2 regions of the Methylobacterium sp. B1 genome follow, and region 2 is predicted to be linked to the other one. Evidence: riboswitches for the same ligand, from Rfam matches in the RefSeq annotation. Region 2 holds a riboswitch; the other holds the start of a gene.
The links. A riboswitch is a leader RNA that binds a small molecule or an ion and turns the genes downstream of it on or off. The one in region 2 is predicted to bind fluoride.
Positions count from the first base shown of each region.

Region 1: it holds a riboswitch for fluoride, as region 2 does, so the genes downstream of both, I53_RS19345 (voltage-gated chloride channel family protein) here and crcB (fluoride efflux transporter CrcB) in region 2, are expected to answer to the same signal.

Region 1 is NZ_BACT01000653.1:3,929-17,975, reverse strand. It holds gene I53_RS19345 (voltage-gated chloride channel family protein) at 1-1,198, opposite strand, end outside; fluoride riboswitch at 1,240-1,312, opposite strand; gene arsH (arsenical resistance protein ArsH) at 1,539-2,285, opposite strand; gene I53_RS19335 (helix-turn-helix transcriptional regulator) at 2,336-2,695, shown strand; gene arsC (arsenate reductase (glutaredoxin)) at 2,688-3,125, shown strand; gene I53_RS19325 (arsenic transporter) at 3,160-4,455, shown strand; gene I53_RS19320 (MFS transporter) at 4,463-5,632, shown strand; gene I53_RS19315 (hypothetical protein) at 6,169-6,486, shown strand; gene I53_RS19310 (efflux RND transporter periplasmic adaptor subunit) at 6,544-7,722, shown strand; gene I53_RS19305 (efflux RND transporter permease subunit) at 7,870-11,043, shown strand; gene I53_RS19300 (hypothetical protein) at 11,204-12,022, opposite strand; gene I53_RS19295 (hypothetical protein) at 12,151-12,606, shown strand; gene I53_RS19290 (phospholipase A2 family protein) at 12,711-13,286, opposite strand; gene I53_RS19285 (hypothetical protein) at 13,390-13,641, opposite strand; gene I53_RS19280 (hypothetical protein) at 13,935-14,047, shown strand, end outside.
Region 2 is NZ_BACT01000087.1:66-6,212, reverse strand. It holds gene I53_RS02510 (EF-hand domain-containing protein) at 1-168, shown strand, start outside; gene I53_RS02505 (hypothetical protein) at 348-857, shown strand; fluoride riboswitch at 1,039-1,109, shown strand; partial or broken gene crcB (fluoride efflux transporter CrcB) at 1,193-1,581, shown strand; gene I53_RS02495 (pyruvate, water dikinase regulatory protein) at 1,698-2,528, opposite strand; gene I53_RS02490 (uroporphyrinogen decarboxylase) at 2,991-4,142, shown strand; gene hemJ (protoporphyrinogen oxidase HemJ) at 4,153-4,584, shown strand; gene I53_RS02480 (lysozyme inhibitor LprI family protein) at 4,652-5,005, shown strand; partial or broken gene hisG (ATP phosphoribosyltransferase) at 5,052-5,762, opposite strand; gene I53_RS35650 (hypothetical protein) at 5,763-5,891, shown strand.

The sequences.
Region 1 (14,047 bases), on a different contig from region 2:
TGGCGCCGAACAGCTCGATACCCATCAGCGTGCAGGCCAGCGGCGTGTTGGCCGCTCCGGCAAACACGGCGACGAACCCGAGGCCGGCCAGGAGATCCACCGGCGCCCCCAGCACCCCGGCCAGCGCGTTGCCGAGGGCCGCGCCGATGAAGAACAGCGGCGTGACCTCGCCGCCCTTGAACCCGGCGCTCAGGGTGACGACCGTGAACAGCATCTTGAGCGCCCAGCTCCAGGGATGCACCTCCGGACCGAAGAAGCGGGCGATGGTCAGCCCGTGCGGATCCGCCGACCAGACGCCCAGTCCCAGGTAATCCCGCGTGCCACAGAGGTAGACCAGGGCGATCACCGCGAGGCCGCCCGCCACGGGGCGGAGGGGCGCGAAGGCGATGACCCGCTTGCACCATCCGCCGAGCATGTGGTTCGCCTCGGCGAACACCAGGCCGGCCAGTCCGAAGGCCACGCCTGCCACCGCGACCTTGGCCAGGAGCAGCGGCTCGACCATGTGCGTGCCGACGGCTCCGGCGTGGTCGTCGATACGGTAGACCCCGTGTTCGATGCCCCACAGCTGACAGGTCCAGTCGCCGACCACGGCCGCGACGAGGCAGGGCACGAGGGCCGCATATTCGACGCGTCCGACAGCGAGGACCTCGAGCGCGAAGACCGCGCCGGCCAGTGGCGTACCGAAGACGGCGCCGAACCCCGCGGCGATCCCGGCCATCAGCATGATCCGGAAGCTCGGCGCATCCAGGCGGACCGCCTTGCCGAAGGCGCTTGCGAGGCTGCCGCCCAGTTGGACGGCCGTGCCTTCGCGGCCCGCCGATCCGCCGAACAGATGCGTGACCACCGTGCCGAGGAAGATCAGCGGCGCCATGCGCAGGGGCACGCCGCCCCCGGGCACATGGATCTGCTCGACGATGAGGTTGTTGCCGCCCTCCACGGACTGGCCGAAGCGATGGTAGAGCAGCCCGATAGCCAAGCCGCCGAGCGGCAGGAGAAACAGCAGCCCGGGATAGGCGAAGCGCGCCCGGGTGGCCGCATCGAGGCTCCAGAGGAAGGCCGCGCACAGGGAGCCCACGGCGGCGGCCATGGGCAGCAGAACCAGGATCCAGCGCGCAACCGAGACGGCATGATCGTGCCGCGTGCGGACAAAGGCCGCTACGTTGAAGCGTGTGAACAGATTTCGGAAGGTTGCGCGCATGACATCCCCTTGATGCGACGCCGCAGGACTTTGCGGGATCGCAAGAAGTAGGAGTCATCAGCCTGACGGCGGTTCGGCCTTGATGGCCCGGCAGACACCATTGCCGTCCTCGAGAGATACGGGACCCCTCCGAAGCGCGTCAAGGCCCTTCGTGCAGGCCTGCGGCGTGCGGGGGGGGCGAACCCGTCGCTCCCCCGAGGGTGGACGCGGAGACAGCGGATCCGGTCGGCCCTCGGGGCGCTGGGACCCTGGTCCCGCACAGACCTGCCCCACGGGCGGCCGGTCGCCGCCGCGATCACGACGGCGCCCGCGTGGACGGTCGCATCGGCGGCGGGGTGTCTCAGCGCTTCACAAAGCCGATGTCGGCGGCCACGGCGCTCAGGCGCTCCGGCGCGCGCTCCTTCCGCTCGCTGTAGCGGTCGACGAGGTCGTCGGCCCGCTCCCGGGTCAGCAGCGTGAACTTCATCAGCTCCTCGCACACGTCCACGACGCGCTCGTAGAGCGGCCCCGGCTTCATCCGGCCGGCCTCGTCGAACTCCTTGTAGGCCATCGGGACCGACGACTGGTTCGGGATCGTGATCATCCGCATCCAGCGGCCGAGAATCCGCAGGCTGTTCACGGCGTTGAAGCTCTGCGAGCCGCCGGACACCTGCATCACGGCCAGGGTGCGCCCCTGGGTCGGCCGCACGCTGCCTTCGGAGAGCGGCAGCCAGTCGATCTGGCTTTTCATCACGCCGGTCAGCGTGCCGTGCCGCTCCGGCGACACCCACACTTGGCCCTCGGACCAGATCGAGAGGTCGCGCAGCTCCTGCACCTTCGGATGATCGGCGGTCGTGTCGTCGGGCAGGGGCAGGCCGTGCGCGTCGTAGATCCGCACCTCGCCGCCCATGGCTTCCAGGAGCCGGGCGGCCTCGTAGGCGAGGAAGCGGCTGAACGAGCGCTCCCGCAGGGAGCCGTAGAGGATCAGGAACCGGGGGGCGTGGGTGAGCGGCTTGACCGCCTCCAGGCGCGCGCGGGTCGGCACCACGAAATGCGCGGCGCTCAGGTTCGGCAGGCCATCGGTGAAAGGCTGGCGCGGCTTGTCCAAGGTTCAGCTTTCTTGTACGTTCAAAGAGTGATTTGAAGATTGTAACGAATATGGACGAGCCGCAAGCCCTCGCCGCCTTCGCGGCCCTCGCCCAGGAGCACCGTCTGCGCCTGGTGCGGGTGCTCGTGACCGCCGGCCCGGACGGGCTGGCCTCCGGCGTGCTGGCCGAGGCGGTGGGCGTCTCCGCCGCCACCGTGTCCCATCATCTCAAGGAACTGAGCCACGCGGGCCTGGTCGCCTCGCGGCGCGCGGGCCGCTCGATCATCTACAGCGCCGCCTACCCGGCGCTGTCCGGCCTGATCGCCTTCCTGATGAAAGATTGCTGCCAGGGCCGCCCGGAGGTCTGCACCCCGGCGATGGCCGCCCTGGCACCCTGCTGCCCCGCCCTTGGAGAGACCGCCCATGCCTGAGCCGTTCGACGTCGTGATCTACCACAACCCCGAATGCGGCACGTCCCGCAACACCCTCGCGATGATCCGCAACGCCGGCATCGAGCCGCACGTGATCGAGTACCTCAAAACCCCGCCCGCGCGGGCGCTGCTGGTGCAGCTCCTGGCCCGCGCCGGTCTGTCGGTGCGTGCGGTGCTGCGGGAGAGCGGCACGCCGTTCGCGGAGCTGAACCTCGGCGATCCCGCGCTGACGGATGCGCAGCTCCTGGACGCCATCGCGGCGCACCCGATCCTCCTCAACCGCCCGCTGGTGGTCACGCCCAAGGGCGTGCGCCTGTGCCGACCGTCGGAAGCCGTGCTCGATCTTCTGCCGGTGCAGCAGGGCGAGTTCGTCAAGGAAGACGGTGAGCGGGTCGTGGACGAGCACGGCCGCCGCGTCGCCACGGCCTGAGCCTCACACCGACCCATAAGACGAAATCGCCCGGATGCTCGCGCTCGCCATTTTCCTTGCCACCCTCGTGTTCGTCATCTGGCAGCCCAGGGGCCTCGGGATCGGATGGAGCGCACTGGCCGGCGCGGGGGTCGCTCTCGCCGCGGGCGTGATCCATCCGGGCGACATTCCGGTGGTCTGGCATGTCGTCTGGGACGCCACGTTCACCTTCGTGGCGCTCATCATCCTCTCCCTGCTGCTCGATGAGGCCGGGTTCTTCCATTGGGCGGCCCTGCACATCGCCCGCTGGGGCGGCGGCCGGGGCCGGCGGCTGTTCCCGCTGGTCGTGCTCCTCGGCGCGGCCATCGCGGCGGTGTTCGCCAACGACGGCGCGGCGCTGCTGCTGACGCCGATCGTGCTGGCGATCCTGCTCCGGCTCGATTTCAAGCCGGCGGCGGCCCTGGCGTTCATCGTCGCCTGCGGGTTCGTGGCGGACAGCACCTCCCTGCCGCTGGTGATCTCCAACCTGGTCAACATCGTCTCCGCCAACTTCTTCGCCGTGACCTTCGGCCGGTACGCCGCCGTGATGGTGCCGGTGAACCTGGTGTCCCTGGCGGCGACGCTGCTGGTGCTGGGGGCCTATTTCCGGCGCGACGTGCCGGAAGCCTACCCGGTCGATGCCCTCGAACGCCCGGCCGACGCGATCCGCGATCCGCTGGTGTTCCGGGCGGCGTTCCCGCTGCTCGGCGTGCTGCTCGCCGCCTACTTCGTCACCGCGCCGTTCGGGGTGCCGGTGTCGGCCGTCACCTGCGCCGGCGCCGCGGTGCTCCTGCTGCTCGCCAACCGGGGCGGGATCATCCCGATCCGCAAGGTGCTGACCGGCGCCCCCTGGCAGATCGTGCTGTTCAGCCTCGGCATGTACCTCGTGGTCTACGGCCTCCGGAACGCCGGCCTGACCGACGCGCTGGCGAAGGGCCTGGTCTGGCTCGCCGGCCACGGCCCGTGGGCCGCCACCATCGGCACCGGCTTTGCCGCCGCGATCCTGTCGTCGCTGATGAACAACATGCCGAGCGTGCTGATCGGGGCGCTCGCGATCGAGCGGGCGCCGGACCTGTCGCCGCTGACCCGCGAGCTGATGGTCTACGCCAACGTGATCGGCTGCGACCTCGGGCCGAAGTTCACGCCGATCGGCAGCCTCGCCACCCTGCTCTGGCTGCATGTCCTGGACAGCAAGGGCCAGAGGATCACCTGGGGCCAGTACATGAAGGTCGGCCTGGTCATCACCCCGCCCGTGCTGCTGGCCACGCTGCTGGCGCTGGCGGCCTGGCTGCCGCTGCTCGGTCCCCGGTAGGCCGCGCGTGTCCGGGGGACGGCGCTGGCCGGTGATCTCCGCCCTCGGCGTGATCGAGATCCTCGCCTGGGGGTCCTCGTTCTACCTGCCCGCCGTGCTCGCCGGCCCGGTGGCGGAGAGCACCGGCTGGCCGCTGGCCTGGGTGGTCGGCGGTCTGTCCCTCGGGCTCCTCGTTGCCGCGTTCGCCGCGCCGCATGTCGGGGCGGCGATCCACCGCCACGGCGGCCGTCCGGTTCTGGCGCTGGCGGCGCTGCTGCTGGCGGCCGGCCTGATCACGCTGGCCGCCGCGCCGGTCCTGCCGGTCTACCTGGCCGGCTGGCTTCTGCTGGGGCTCGGCATGGGCTGCGGCCTGTACGATCCGGCCTTCGCCACCCTCGGGCGCCTCTACGGGGCGGCGGCACGGCCGGCGATCACCACCCTGACCCTGTGGGGCGGGTTCGCCAGCACCGTGTGCTGGCCGCTCTCGGCGTTCCTGGTCGCGCAGGTCGGCTGGCGGGGCGCCTGCCTCGCCTATGCCGGCCTGCACCTCGGGGTCACGCTGCCGCTGGTGCTCCTGCTGATCCCGAACCCGCCGGCGGCGGCGGCGGAGCACCGCGCGGCGCGCACCGGCCCTCTGTCCGCCTCCGAGCGGCGGGCGTTCCGGCTGTTCGCCGGGGTGCTGGTCCTCGGCGGCGCGATCATGGCGCTGGTGTCGGTGCATCTGCTGACGCTGCTGCAGGCGCGGGGCGTGGCGCTGGCGTCCGCCGTGTCCTACGCGGCGCTGATCGGCCCGGCGCAGGTCGGCGCCCGCATCGTGGAGATGTCGTTCGAAGGGCGGCATCACCCGCTGTGGACTCTCACCGCCGCCCTGGGCCTGGTGGCGCTGGGTTTGGTGCTGCTGGCCCTGGGGCTGCCGGGCGTCGGGATCTGGCTGGTGCTCTACGGCGGCGGCAACGGGATCTATTCGATCGCGCGAGGCACGGTGCCCTTGGCCCTGTTCGGTCCGGTGCGCTACCCGCTGGTGGTCGGCCGCCTGGCGCGGCCGGGGCTGGTCGCGCAGGCGCTCGCCCCGCCGGCCGGCGCGTTCGTGCTGACCCAGGCCAGCCCGGAGGCCCTGTTGTGGCTCTTGCTCGCCCTGAGCCTCGCCAATCTCGGGCTGGTCGGCGCGCTGTGGCATCTCCACCGCACAGAGCGGTGAGACGGCGGCCAAGCCGACAGGCAGGGGATCGCGACACCGGCCCCGTCCGGCCGGCCGACGGGAGGGGGGATCGCGCGACCGCGACGAACCCTGCATGTTCGGCTGTTCGGGGCTCGGTCCATCGTCCCACTCCGCCGGGTCCAAGACCGGCCGATCCCCTCGCCTTGGCGGCGCCCGTCTTTCACAAATGAATCATCGCGGGCCGTCGATCCTGGGGGCGCCGAAATACCGTGATGCAGGTGTATCATTGGGTCTGTTGCTGTCCCGTATCGGTTGGGACGTTTAAATAAGACGTAAATACATCGTGGGCCCGATCTGCCGGGGGATCTCGGGATTCGGTGGTCCGCCTTGGTTGATAACAATTTTTGAGGCCATGGCTCAGCTGCGAAATGTGCTATCGATAGAGCAAAGGCGACCGAATCGGGCCCGTTTGCGCATCGAACCTGTATTGTCGCAGGGCGGGGCATCTGTGTTGGGCCGCCAAAGTCAGGATCGACCGGGTTGTCCGGTTGGCGCGCTGCGCGGGTGTGTCGATCATGATGTTTGCCGTTCCTGCCCTGCTGATGGAGCTGGCGTTGGCGACGCCGGTCTCGGACACGATGCCGGTCTTCGACGTTCACGGCAGCTGCCGGGCGGCGACGCAGCAGATGACCCTCGATGCCGGCCGGCAGACGCTCTGCCTCGAGGATGAGGGGTCGGCGCGGGCCGAGGTCGAAAAAAAGTGGTCCAGCTACCCGGCCGGTGACCGGACACGCTGCGCGGCGGAAGCGCAACTCGACGGCCTGCCCAGCTATGTCGATCTGCTCGAATGCCTGACCCTCGCCCGGGAAGCCAAGGCCGAGGATGGTCAGTAGCCGCGGCAGGACCGAGGCCAAAGACCATCCGTAACGATCTCAGGTTGAGGGCCGGCCGTGCCGATCGTGCTGCAGCTTCCCGGATCCGTCCGTCTTCTCGCCCTCGCGGCCATCGCCGGATGCGCTGCCGGTTGCCGCGATTCGAACCAGTACGTCCCGCCACCGCCGCCCGGCGTCTCGGTCTCGCAGCCGGTCGTGCGCACGGTGACGCGCTACTTCGAACTCACCGGCAACACCAAGGCGTTCGCGGCCGTCGATCTCGAGGCGCGGGTCCAGGGCTTTCTGGAGGCGATCACCTACAAGGACGGCACCGTGGTGAAGGCGGGCGCGCCGCTCTTCGCCATCCAGCGCAACACCTACGAGGCGCAGCTCAAGCAGGCGCAGGGCGCCCTGGCGGCGCAGCAGGCCGCCCTGGCGAACGCCCAGTCCGAATATCAGCGCCAATCCACGCTGGGGCGGCAGGAATTCGCCTCGCAGGCCCGGGTCGAGGACGCGAAGACCAAGCAGGACCAAGCCAGCGCCGCCGTCATGGAGGCGCAGGCCAACCTCGACATCGCCACCATCAACCTCGGCTACACGCAGGTCTCCGCGCCCTTCGACGGCGTGGTCACCAACCACCTGGCGGATGTCGGGGCGCTCGTCGGCATCAGCGGGCCGACCAAGCTGGCGCAGCTCGTCCGCATCGATCCGCTCTACGTCTACTTCAACGTCAGCGAGCAGCAGGTGCTGCTGGTCAAGCAGCACCTGCGCGCGACGCAGCAGCCGCTGGGCGATCTGGCCAAGATACCGGTGGAGATCGGCCTGCAGACCGAGACCGGCTATCCGCATACCGGCCGGCTCGACTACCTCGCGCCGCAGGTCGATCCGTCCACCGGCACCCTGCTGGCCCGGGCGCTCATCGAGAACGGCGATCACGCGCTCCTCCCGGGCCTGTTCGTGCGGGTCCGGATCCCGGTCGGCCGCGACGACAAGGCGCTGCTGGTCCGCGACGACGCCATCGGGACGAACCAGCAGGGCAGCTACGTGCTCACGGTCGGGGCCGACAACACGGTCGCGCAGCGGGTGGTGACGCTCGGGGCGCGGGACGGGCGGTACCGGGTGATCGAGGCGGGGCTCGCCCCCGGCGACTGGGTCGTCACGGACGGCATCCAGCGAGCCATCCCCGGGGCCAAGATCGCACCCCAGAAGTCGGCGGTGGCCGAGGCCTCCCCAAGCCCGGCGCCGCTTCAGCGGTGAGACACCGGCCGGTGCGCCCGGCCGAGCCCGCGAGACCGATGGTCCAGGGCACCGATCCGCCCGGTCACCGGAGGCCGGCATCCGCCCATCCGCGGCCCGCCGATGCGGCGGACCGCCCCTGAGACGCCGGCACCGAGGGCCAACGGCATGATCTCGCGCTTCTTCATCGAGCGGCCGGTCCTGGCCAACGTGCTGGCCCTGATCATGGTGCTGGTCGGCGCGGTGTCGCTCCTCAACCTGCCCGTGTCGCAATACCCCAACGTCGTGCCGCCGACGGTCCAGGTCACCACGCGCTATCCGGGTGCGAGCGCCCGCACGGTGATCGACACGGTGGCGCTGCCGATCGAGCAGCAGGTCAACGGCGTCGAGGGCATGCTCTACATGCAGTCGACCAGCGCGAGCGACGGCACCTACACCCTCACGGTCACCTTCGCGATCGGGACGGACGGCGATCAGGCGCAGGTGCTGGTGCAGAACCGCGTCGCGATCGCGATGTCCTCGCTGCCGCAGGCGGTCCAGGTCCAGGGCGTCACGACCCAGAAGAAATCCACCGCAATCCTGCAATTCGTGACGCTGTCGGCCACCGACGGGAAGTTCGACAGCCTGTTCCTGTCGAATTACGGCGTGATCAACGTGCAGAACGAGCTGGCCCGGCTCCCCGGCGTCGGCAACGTCACAGTGTTCGGCGCCGGCCAGTACGCGATGCGGATCTGGCTGGACCCCGATCTGCTCCAGGCCCGGGGCCTCACCCCCGACGCCATCATCAACACCGTGCAGCAGCAGAGCCAGGAGGTCACCGCCGGGGCCCTGGGGATGCCGCCGGTGCCGACCGGACAGGATTTCCAGTACACCCTCAACATCAACGGGCGGCTCAACGACGCCCCGGACTTCGAGAACATCATCATCAAGGCGGACGCGCAGGACGGCGGCCGCATCACCCGCCTGCGCGACGTCGGCCGGGTCGAACTCGGCGCGCAGACCTACAGCCAGTCCTTCACCCTGAACGGTCAGGCCGCCGCCGGCATCGGCATCTACCAGCTGCCGGAGGCGAACGCGCTCACGGTGGCGAACGCCGTCGGCACCCGGATGGCCGAACTCGCCAAGACCTTCCCGCCGGGCCTCGTCTACGCCATCCCGTTCGACACGACCGCGTTCGTCCAGGCCTCGATCCACGAGGTCTACAGGACGCTGTTCGAGGCCGCCGTGCTGGTCCTGATCGTCATCCTGGTCTTCGTCCAGGACTGGCGGGCCATGCTGGTGCCGGCGACGACGGTGCCGGTGACCATCATCGGCGCCTTCGCCGCCATGGCGGCGATGGGCTTCAGCGTGAACCTCTCGACGCTGTTCGCCATCGTGCTGGCGATCGGCATCGTGGTGGACGACGCCATCGTGATCGTTGAGGGCGTGGCCCACCATATCGACGAGGGCCTCTCGCCCCGGGCGGCGGCCGAGAAGGCGATGGAGGAGCTGTTCGGCCCGATCATCGGCATCACCCTGGTGCTCATGTCGGTCTTCGTGCCGGCCGCGTTCCTCCCCGGCCTGACCGGGCAGCTCTACAAGCAGTTCGCCCTGGTGATCGCCGCCACCGCGCTGATCAGCGCGATCAACGCCGCCACGCTGAAGCCGACTCAATGCGCCCTGTGGTTGCGCAAGCCGGTGCCGCCGGAGAAGCGGAACCTGTTCTACCGCGGCTTCAACCGCGTCTACGGGGTCGTCGAGGGCTGGTACGCCCGGCTGATCGCCCACATGGTCCGGCGCAGCGGCCTCATGGCCGTCCTCGCGCTCCTGCTGATCGGCCTGGCGGGATGGGGATTGACCCGCCTGCCCACCGCCTTCCTGCCCACGGAGGATCAGGGCTACGTGCTGATCGGGGCCCAGCTGCCCGACGGGGCCTCGAAGGAGCGCACCGACGCGGTGATGCAGCGCATCAGCGCGCAGGCGAAGGCGACGGCCGGCGTTGACAACGTGCTCACCATCAGCGGCATCTCGGTCCTCGATTCCAACGCCACCCTGCCCAATGCCGGTGTCGCCTACGTCGTCCTCAAGGACTGGGACGCCCGGGCCCGGGAGAAGGGCCAGGATCTGCGCAGCCTCTACGACCGCTTCAACACGATGCTGGAGGGCGTCGAGGACGCCGCGACCTTCGTGCTCATCCCGCCGCCGATCCAGGGCATCGGCAATGCCAGCGGCTTCACCATGCAGGTGGAGCTGCGCAACGGCGACTTCGATTACCCCCTGCTGGAGAGCCTCGCCCGGACGATCGTCGCCGACGGAAACGCGCAATCGGGCTTGCGGAAGCTCAACACCTCGTTCCGGGCCGGCGTGCCGCAGATCGCGATCGCAGTGGACCGGATCAAGGCCGAGGCGCTCGGCGTCACGGTCGGGCAGGTCTTCTCGACGCTCTCGAGCTACGTGGGGTCGTCCTACGTCACGCAGTTCAACAAGTTCGGCCGGACCTTCCAGGTCTACGTGCAGGCCGCGCCCGATTACCGGCTCCGCCCCGAGGACGTCGAGAACCTGAAGGTGCGGGCCGGCAACGGGGCGATGGTGCCGCTCGGCACCATCGTGGAGATCAAGACCGTGCAGGGCCCGTCCCTGATCAGCCTCTACAACCTCTACCCGACGGCCACGATCGTGGGCGGGGCGGCGCCGGGCTTCAGCTCCGGGCAGGCGCTGGACCTGATGCAGCAGATCGCCGCCAAGGTGCTGCCGCCGGGCACGGGCTATGACTGGACGGCGATGTCGTACCAGGAGAAGGCGGTCGGCGCGCAGATCTACCTCGTGTTCGGGCTCGCCATCCTCCTCGTCTACCTGGTCCTGGCCGGCCAGTACGAGAGCTGGATCCTGCCGCTGGCGGTCCTGCTCGGGGTGCCGCTGGCGCTCCTGGGCACGGTCGGGGCGCTGCTGCTGCTCGGCGTCGCCAACAACCTCTACACGCAGATCGGCCTGATCCTGCTGATCGCGTTGGCGAGCAAGACGCCCATCCTGATCGTCGAGGTCGCCCGCGAGAAGCGGCAGGCCGGTCTCGACATCGCGGCCGCGGCCGTGGAGGCGTCGCGGCTGCGCTTCCGCCCGATCCTGATGACCTCGTTCGCCTTCATCCTCGGCGTCCTGCCCCTCGTCACCGCCTCCGGGGCCGGCGCTGCCGCGCGCAAGTCGATCGGCATCACGGTGTTCAGCGGGATGCTGGCCTCGACCTGCCTGGCGGTGCTGTTCGTGCCGTGCTTCTACGTCATCCTGCAGCGCGTCGAGGAGCGGCGCGCGCAGGGGCGGCAGCCTGTGCCGACCGGGACCGCATCCTCGGCGCCCGAGAGGGTCTGACACCGTGACGGAGGGCGCGCATCCCGGATTGCGTCGGGTCCCGGGGGGCGGCGTGGCGGGTCCAGCCTGACGCCGCCGCGAGGATTTCGGCTCCTGGCGCGTCCCCCGCAACAGGGCGGTCGAGCGTACCGCGACACCGGGGATCAGACGCCCCGCCGCTTCACCGCGTGACGATGCCGGGCTCCTTCGGACTGGGCCGGCGCTGCAGGATGAGAAGCCCGGCCGAGTAGATCAAAGAGACGAGGAGGGCGGCACACAGGGCGGCGGCGGCACCGAGGGCCTGGACCGTCAGGTGAAGCGTGAGCAGCGCCAGGCCGAAGCCGAAGACGCCCCGGATCGCAATGCTGGCCAAGCGTGCCATCGAGCCCCCGCCGATCCGGCGATGCAGGATCACGAAGGTGCTCGTCAGGGTGACCGGAAAGGCGGCGACCACCCCGGTCCGCGCCGGTCCCAGGGCCGAACTGACAGCCAGGACAACCGCCACGAACAGGGCCACGGCCGTCGCTCGGGCCAGGAGATCCACCGGTCGCGGCCGCGCGACGACCGCGCTCCGGACGAGGGAGGTTCGCACCGCCTGCCGGGTCGCGAGGGTCCCCGCGCCATAGACGAGCGCGTTGAGCCCGAGGGCCGTCAGCGGCGTCCAGGACGCGGCGGATACGGGGATGGCCACCGCCAGCCATGCCAGCGTCGCCGGACCGAGGGTCGAGCCCAGATCCCGGCCGCTGGCCCGCAGGGCGTAGACGGTCAGGAACAGGCCCGTCGCCGCATTGGCGGCGAAGCCGTTGAGGGCCGCCCCGGCGACGAAGTCGGTATCGTGTTCCAAGGCCATGAACAGGTAGGCCGGCCCGGCCGAGACCGGCAGGCTGACGATGAGGGCGCCCCAGACCGGTCCGAGGAGTTCCGCCAGCACGGAGGCCAGCACGACGACGGTTCCCGAGGCCAGCGCCCGGACCAGGGCTGTTACCCATATCGCTGCCACGGCCGCTTCCCCGGCATCGCACCGCCGATCCGGATCGACTTCGGAGCCGCGGCTTCGCTATCACGGGCGCCGGGCCTGGGCCAAAGTCACGGGCTCCGACAGGCGCCGGCCCTGACCGGAGATCAGCCATGCGACAGCTCCCCCGACGCCCGATCCTGTTCCTGCTGGCCGGGCTCGCCGCCGCCCCGGTCTCCGCCGCAGAGACGGGCAGGGGGCACCGCGTCGTGTTCCAGGTGGACACAGCCGACCCGGCCACGATGAACCTGACGCTCAACAACGCCACCAACGTGGTCGATCATTACCGCGCCAAGAACGAGGCGGTGGAGATCGACATCGTCGCCTTCGGGCCGGGCCTCGCCATGTATCGGGCCGACAAATCCACCGTGGCCGACCGGATCGCGCATTTCGCCGAGTCCGGCTTCCCGTCGAAGATCCAGTTCTCGGCCTGCAACAACACCAAGACCGCCATGGAGAAGGCCGAGGGGCATCCGATCCCGCTGCTGCCGCAGGCGACGATCGTTCCCTCCGGCGTCGTGCAGATCATGGAGCGACAGGAGCAGGGGTGGAGCTATGTGCGGCCGTAGGGTGATCTGCCGGCGCGCGGCCTGCGCCGCCGCCGGTCCCGCGGCGGTGCGGGACGGGCGCGACTTCCGAAGTCCCGGCCGAGGAGCCGGTCCACCGACCGGGATCAGGGGGCGCGGCAGTCCATCGCCGCCGTCGCCTCGATCACGCTGAGGGCCCTGCGCCGGACTTCCAGCGTCACCTTCGGGCTGTCCGAGACGATGGAGGCCTCCCGTTTCAGCGTCGCGTCGCAGGCGCATGAACTGTACCCGGCCGTGTCATAGCAGGCATCGTGGCGCATGCATGCGGCGTCCAGGTCGTCGGTCGGCGGCAACCCCTCGCCGCGCTGCCCCTTCCCGCAATAGTTGCCGTGAAACAGTTCCTTGCCGGCAATGACTTGGCCAAGCTCGCCCTTGGGCGGGGCCGGCGCCTCGGCGCGGCCGCCCGGGTTCAGGTCGTTGGCCGGGCCGCCGGCCTTGGATCCGGACGAACGGAGCGTCTTCGGGATATCGGACCGTTCGTCGGGCTCGTTCAGGGCCCCGCCGGCCCGCCCGTTCGGATCGGAGACATCCGGAAGGGGCGGGGGCGGCCCGGGGCGAGGCTCCCCGTCTTCGGCGGATGGAGGCGCCACAGGCGCCTGTGCGAGCGCCCCCTGAGAGGTCAGGACGACAACCGCGAGGACAATCGCACGGACGAGGGTCATGACCGGTCCCGATGGCTACGGCGCAGGCGCGCGCAAGGTGTCTCGGCCCAAGCGGGGTGCGGTTTGCCCGGGCCGGCGAGGCGAGGATATGCCCGCGACGGATCTAGTAGCGGTCGTCGCGGTACCCGCGGTAGCGACGCTCCTCGAAGACGCGCGCATCCCTGCGGCCGTAGCCGCCCATGTCGCGATGGCGGCGATACCCGTGCGCGGGCGCCCATGCAGGCGGGCCGCCGGGGCGGAAGCCGCGTTCCCCACGGGCCCAGGGCGGATCGGCCAGGGCGGCGGACGAGGTCCCGAGAACGCCTCCCGCCAAGGTCAGTGCGCCGAGCAGGAACAACGTTGGCGTGCGAAACATGGAGCCTCCCTCGCAGCGGGATTGGTCCCGGTGCGGCTCAGATACGGCGCTCGGGGCAAATCCGTTCCACGCGCCGCGCAGCACCATGGGCCCATGCGACGACTGAGATGCGCCGTTTGAGCCGGCCAGACGTGCGACAGATCGGCAGGAACAACCTCAAAGAATTTCTTCAGTATTAAGGTCGGCGATATCTCCGGTCTTCGAACATCGGGCGATACTTTCGAGACATCGAATTTTTCTGGAACGGTCGCGGCCACCCTGCCGTTTAGGGGCTCCAACACAGGAGACGCTCAATGCGAAGCTTCCCGATCATCATTCTCGCCACTCTCGCTCTCGGCGGCAGCGCCATGGCCGCCGAGCAGGGGGCTTCGTCCAAGGCGCCTGGCCACGAGATGCAGGACCGCGG
Region 2 (6,147 bases):
GACCTGAAGGCCGCCGACACCGACAACGACGGCACCCTCGACCGCAAGGAATACCTCGCCCTGGTCGAGCAGCGCTTCAAGGCGGCCGATCCCGACAAGGACGGCACGCTCGACGCCAAGGAACTCAAGACCCCGGCCGGACGCAGCCTGCTGCAGCTCCTGAAATAGGCGCGGATCCCGGAGACTCCGCCGTTGCACAGTCCATGAGCAAGTATTATTCCTGTGCAACGGCTCAAGTTCTGGGCAGGCATCAATATTTTGCACTATCTTGCGTCATCTGAATTGGCCTCGTAGGTTTCGGTCATCCGGGCGGCAAAGCATCGGATGAACCACCAGGGAGGAGCGCGATGGCACGCGCCAACGAGGTCAAGGACAGGTTCCGCGCGCGGCTGCAGGAGGCGGATGCCCGCAGCAACGACTTCCGCAAGAAACTCCTGGAGGAAGGCGCCCGGGCGCTGGAGCCGGTGGTCGGCGTCCTGAACCTCATGGCCGAGGTGCTCAACGAGGAGGACAACGTCCACGGCAGCATCACCGGCCTCGAGGCCAAGATCGATCAGGACAACTTCATCAGCCTCTGCGCGCGGCTGCGCGGGACCGACACCGAGCAGAAGATCAAGATCAAGTACGGTCCGGAACTCGGCGGCAGCAACTACATCTCGGTCTCGGGCCTGAACCAGCGCTACAACGAGCGCCTCGTGCCGGGGGCTGCGAGCTGCGCCATCGGCCGGACCGTCGGCAGCGACATCCAGCTCGACGAGCACCGGGGCGACGAGCTGGCCGAGGTGGTCCGCGAGGTGGTCGAGGATTTCTATGCCGCCCAGATCGAGCAGCGCAGCCACTTCGCCTACGCCCGCTGAGCCTTGCGGCTTCGCCGATCGATCCAGCGCGGTGGGTTCATGACAGGGCGCGGGTCCGCTCTCCCGCACGGGAGGGGACCCGCGCCGATCCGAACCGATCTGTGAACCCGCCGCGCCCCCCGACCCACCAGCGCGGGAGCCGGAAAACCGGATTCCCCTTCCCGGCATCCTGCGCTAAGCCTGTCCCGATGGGGATGGAGCGCCCCGACAACCGCCCGACTCGGAGGCCGGGCTGATGGCTCCTACCGCACGGGCGCGCCTCAGCCGTCCGCGGTGGGGCCGTGCGCCGAAGCCGCGACAGGACGTGGCTGCCCGACCGAACAGGAAGGGCCGGCATGATCAACACCCTCATCGTCGTTGTCGGAGCCGGGCTCGGGGGCGGGTGCCGCCACGGGATCAACGTGGCGGTCGCCCGGCTGCTGCGGGCCTTGGCTTCCCCCTGGCCACGGTGATCATCAACGTGCTGGGCTCGTTCCTGATGGGCGTGCTCGCCGAGGGCTTCGCCCTGCGCGGCGCGGCGGGTCACCCGGCACGGCTGTTCCTGACCACGGGCGTGCTCGGCGGCTTCACCACCTTCTCGACCTTCTCCCTCGACGCGATCAGCCTGTACCACCGGGGCGAGACCGCCGCCGCCGCCCTCTACGTTGGGGCCTCGGTGGCGACCGGTCTGATCGGGCTGGTGGCGGGCCTCACCCTGGTGCGGGCGGTCCTGAGCGGCAGCTGAGGCCGTCCCGGCTTCAAAAGGGCTGCGAGCTTTTGCGGCTCCGGGGCGGAGCCCGGGTCGTTCAGGGGCTCCGCCCCCGAACCCCGCCAAAGGGCTGAGCCCTTCGGAAACCCCTCTCAATCCGCGATGAACTTCAGCCGGTGGTCGCGGTAGAGGTCGACGATCGCCGCCGCGGTCTCCTCGATGGAGCGGCGCGTCACGTCGATGGTCGGCCAGCGGTTCCGGGTGAACAGCCGGCGGGAGGCGGTGATCTCGTCCGCCACCGCCGAGCGGTCGACGTAGAGGGACGATTCGTCGGCGTTGAGGCTGGAGAGCCGGTTCTGGCGGATCTGCACGATCCGCTCCGGCGAGGCGAACAGCCCGACCACCAGGGGCTTACGGGCGCGCTCGATCGCCGGCGGCAGCGGCATGCCCGGCACCAGCGGCAGGTTGGTGGTCTTGAGGCCGCGATTGGCGAGGTAGATCGAGGTCGGCGTCTTCGAGGTCCGGCTGACGCCGAGCAGGATCACGTCCGCGTCCTCGAGATCCTCCGGCAGGTTGCCGTCGTCGTGGGCCAGGGTGAAGTTCATCGCGTCGATGCGCTTGAAGTACTCGGCGTTCAGCATGTGCTGGGCGCCGGGCCGGGCCGTGGTCTCGGCGCCGAGATAGGCGCGCAGCAGGTCGTGGACCGGCCGCAGCACCGACAGGCAGGGCGAGCCGGTCTCCCGCGCGACCTCCTCCAGCCGCTCGCCGAGGTCGCCCCCCACCAGGGTGTAGAGGACGAGACCCGGCGCCGCCCGGATCTCCGAGATCACCCGGTCGAGCTGCGCGGCCGAGCGCACCAGCGGATAGACGTGCTCGATCGCCGACACGCCCTCGTACTGCGCGGCCGCCGCGCGCCCGACATTGATCAGCGTCTCGCCGGTGGAGTCGGAGACGAGGTGGAGGTGGAAGTAGCTGCGGCCCATTCCGATCGCCTCTGCGGTCGCCATTCGCGGCGCCACGTTGTCCACCGCCGGCCGCCAGGGGAGTCGATGAGTGTGGATAGGATGCCCCGCCGGGCCGGTCCAGGGCGATACCGGTGCGCGCTATCGACTCCGCCGTTCACAGGCAGACGATCGGGGCGCATGGATTCCGACTCACTGGGAGAATCCGGGACGCGTCCGGGGTCCGCACACGACTCGGCGTTGCCAAGGCGCTGTCGGATCTGGTCGTTCTCGCAAGATGGAGCAAATCCTTTAAAGCCTCGTTAACGGCGCGGCGCCGGGGACCGCCTGTGGACGCTTTTGTGCCCCCGTGATTCGGCCCCCCAAGAGAAAAAACAGAGTCCTAGATTCTCTCTTTTCTTTTCGAAGGGGCCTGTGTGGGGATCGGCGCGCCTCGACTCGACAGGAGGTCCGCCGACGGGCATGCGGGATGACGGATACGGGATGGGAACGACGATGACGGGGACGGAGCGCAAGTCCGAGCGGAAGGTGCTGCGCGTCCTCGACGGGGAGGCGATCGGTCCGCCCCCCGCCTGGATGATGCGGCAGGCCGGCCGCTACCTGCCGGAATACCGGGCGACCCGCGCCGAGGCCGGCTCGTTCCTCGACCTCTGCTACAGCCCCGACTTCGCCGTCGAGGTGACGCTCCAGCCGATCCGGCGGTTCGGCTTCGATGCCGCGATCCTGTTCTCGGACATCCTGGTCGTGCCCCATGCGCTCGGTCAGGACGTGCGCTTCGTGGAGGGCGAGGGGCCGCGCCTCGATCCCCTCGACGGCCGGGAGGCCTTTTCGAAGCTGCGCGAGGCCGGCGACCCGGCGGTGATGACCCATCTCGCACCGGTCTTCGAGACGGTGACCCGGCTGCGCGCGGAACTGCCCGGCGAGACCACGCTGCTCGGCTTCTGCGGCGCCCCCTGGACGGTGGCGAGCTACATGATCGGCGGTCGCGGCACCCCGGACCTCGCCCCCGCGCGGGCGCTGGCCGAGGGCGACACGGCGCTGGTGGACGCGCTGATCGACCGCCTCGTCACGGTGCAGACCGATTACCTCGTGCGCCAGCTCGAGGCCGGCGCCGACGCCGTGCAGATCTTCGAGTCCCATGCCGGCACGCTGCCCCTCGCCGTGCCGACCTCCGACGGCACCGTCGAGCCCGTCGGCGACGTGGCGGAGAGCGCCCTGCCGGGCGCGCCCGCGGCGGACGCCCTCACCCGCTGGTCCCTGCAGCCGATCGCCCGGATGGTGGCGGGCGTCCGCGCCCGGGTGCCGGGCGCCAAGATCATCGTGTTCGCCCGCGGCTCGGGCCTCGACGGCCATGCCCGGGTGGTGCCGGAGACCGGCGCCGATGCCGTCGGCGTCGACTGGGGGGTGGACCTGAAGGCCCTGCGGGCGACGGTGCCGGCCACCACGGTGACGCAGGGCAACCTCCATCCCGAGACGCTGATCGAGGGCGGCGCGGCCCTCGACGCGGCGGTGGATGCCGTTCTGGAGGCGACCGCCGGCCGGCCGCACATCTTCAACCTCGGCCACGGCATCACGCCCCAGACGCCGGTGGCCCATGTCGAGCGGATGCTCGCCCGGCTGCGCGGCCAGGGTTGAGGCTGCGCCCGTGCTGTACGACTGGATCAAGGCCGGCCACGTGATCAGCCTGATCGCCTGGATGGCGGGCATGCTCTACCTGCCGCGGCTGTTCGTCTACCACGCGAGCCTGCCGCCGGGCTCGGAGGCGCAGAGCGCGACCTTCAAGGTGATGGAGCGCCGCCTGCTCAAGGCGATCATGAACCCGGCCCTGATCGCCACCTGGCTGTTCGGGGTGGCGCTCGCCTGGATGAGCGGCTTCTATGCGAGCCCCTGGCTCCAGGCGAAGTTCGCGCTGGTGCTGGCGATGACCGGTATCCATGGCTGGCTCGCCCGGATGGTCAAGGATTTCGCCGCCGACCGGAACACCCGCGGTCATCGGTTCTACCGGGTGCTCAACGAGGTGCCGACGCTTCTCATGATCGGCATCGTCATCCTGGCGATCGTCAAGCCGGGCTTCTGATCCCGGGTCGATTCACCCGGCTGCCGCGCTGCGCGGAGCCTTTCCGCCGCCGGGCCGTTTCCTGGCCATGCCGAATCCGCTCGTCCTCGCCCTGGCCCTCGCCGCCCTCGCGGCTCCGATCGCCGCCCCGGCTGCCCGGGCCGCGAGCTTTCCGTGCGACAGGGCCGAGGCTCCGGACGAGAAGGCGATCTGTGCCCATCTCCCGCTCAACGACCGGGACGTCGAGATGGCGACCCGGTTCGAGATCCTGAAGAGCGTGCTGCCCATGGGCGGCCAAGCCAAGCTGCGCGACGATCAGGAGGCGTGGCTGACGGAGCGGCGCGCCTGCAGCGGCGACGTCGCCTGCCTGACAGCCGCCTACGACGGGCGGCTCAAGGTGCTGCGCGGGGTACTGTCCGAATTCGCCAAGCAGGGCCCGTAGCCGTCGCGGTGCTCCGCACGGACACCACCACGACGGTCCGCCCTCCTCAGAGCCGCGCCAGCAGCCGCTCCGCCAGCGGGTTCTCGGCCGCGAAGGCATAGTCGACCCGCCGCACCGTGACGGCCCGCGCCCCCGCCTCGACCAGGGCGCCGGCGAGGTCGAACACCGCGCCCTCAGGACAGCGCAGGACGATCTCGCCCTCCGGGCCCTTCGGGGCGCCGTAGGGCAGCTCGGCCTCGTGCAGGCCCGCCAGGGTGGCGAGGTCGATGGTGCCGCTCTCCGGCAGGGCGGCCCGCACCTCCCGGGTGGTCCGGGCGCGTTCCTCGGCGGCGATGCGGCCGAGCACGGTGCGGAGCGCCGCCCGCTGGCCCTCGCCCCAGGGCGCCTTCAGCGAGGCGACGAGGTTCGCCTCCGAGCGCAGGATGATGCCGTCGTCCAGCACCTTCAGGGCGTTGGCGGAGAGCGTCGCCCCCGTCGTGGTGATGTCGACCACGATCTCGGCCGAGCCCGCCGCCGGCGCCCCCTCGGTGGCGCCGAGGCTCTCGACGATCCGGTAATCGGCGACGCCCTTCTCGGCGAAGAACCGGCGGGTCAGGTTCACGTATTTGGTGGCGACCCGCAGGCGCCGCCCGTGGCGGGTGCGCATGCCGGCGGCGACCTCGTCGAGGTCGGACATGTCGCGCACGTCGATCCAGGCCTGGGGTACGGCGACCACCACGGTGGCGTTGCCGAAGCCCAGCGGCGTCAGCAGCTCCACTTGGCCGAGCAGCACGGCGTCTATTTCCTGCTGATCGACCTGAACAAGCTGAACTTCGTCGAGGCGCAGCTCAATCCCGAGGAGCGCAATGCGATCAAGGTCAGCTACGGGAGCTGTCGAATCCTGTAGCGACGGAGCGGGATCGTCCGTCGGCGCGGCGACGGCCGGACTAATCCATACGGATCAGGACATAGGCGGCGGCGGCGACGGCCGCGAGAGTGAGGGCCACCAGCAGGGCCATCTTCCCGGATGGTGCTTCCGGCGGCTCTGGGGCGTCGGTCATGCGGCTCCTCCAGGCCGGTGAACGGACGATGACCGCCGTCCTGCCCGGTGATCGTCAGGTGTCGGGTGGCCTCTGGCGAAAGACCCCGGTTCTTTCCTTGGT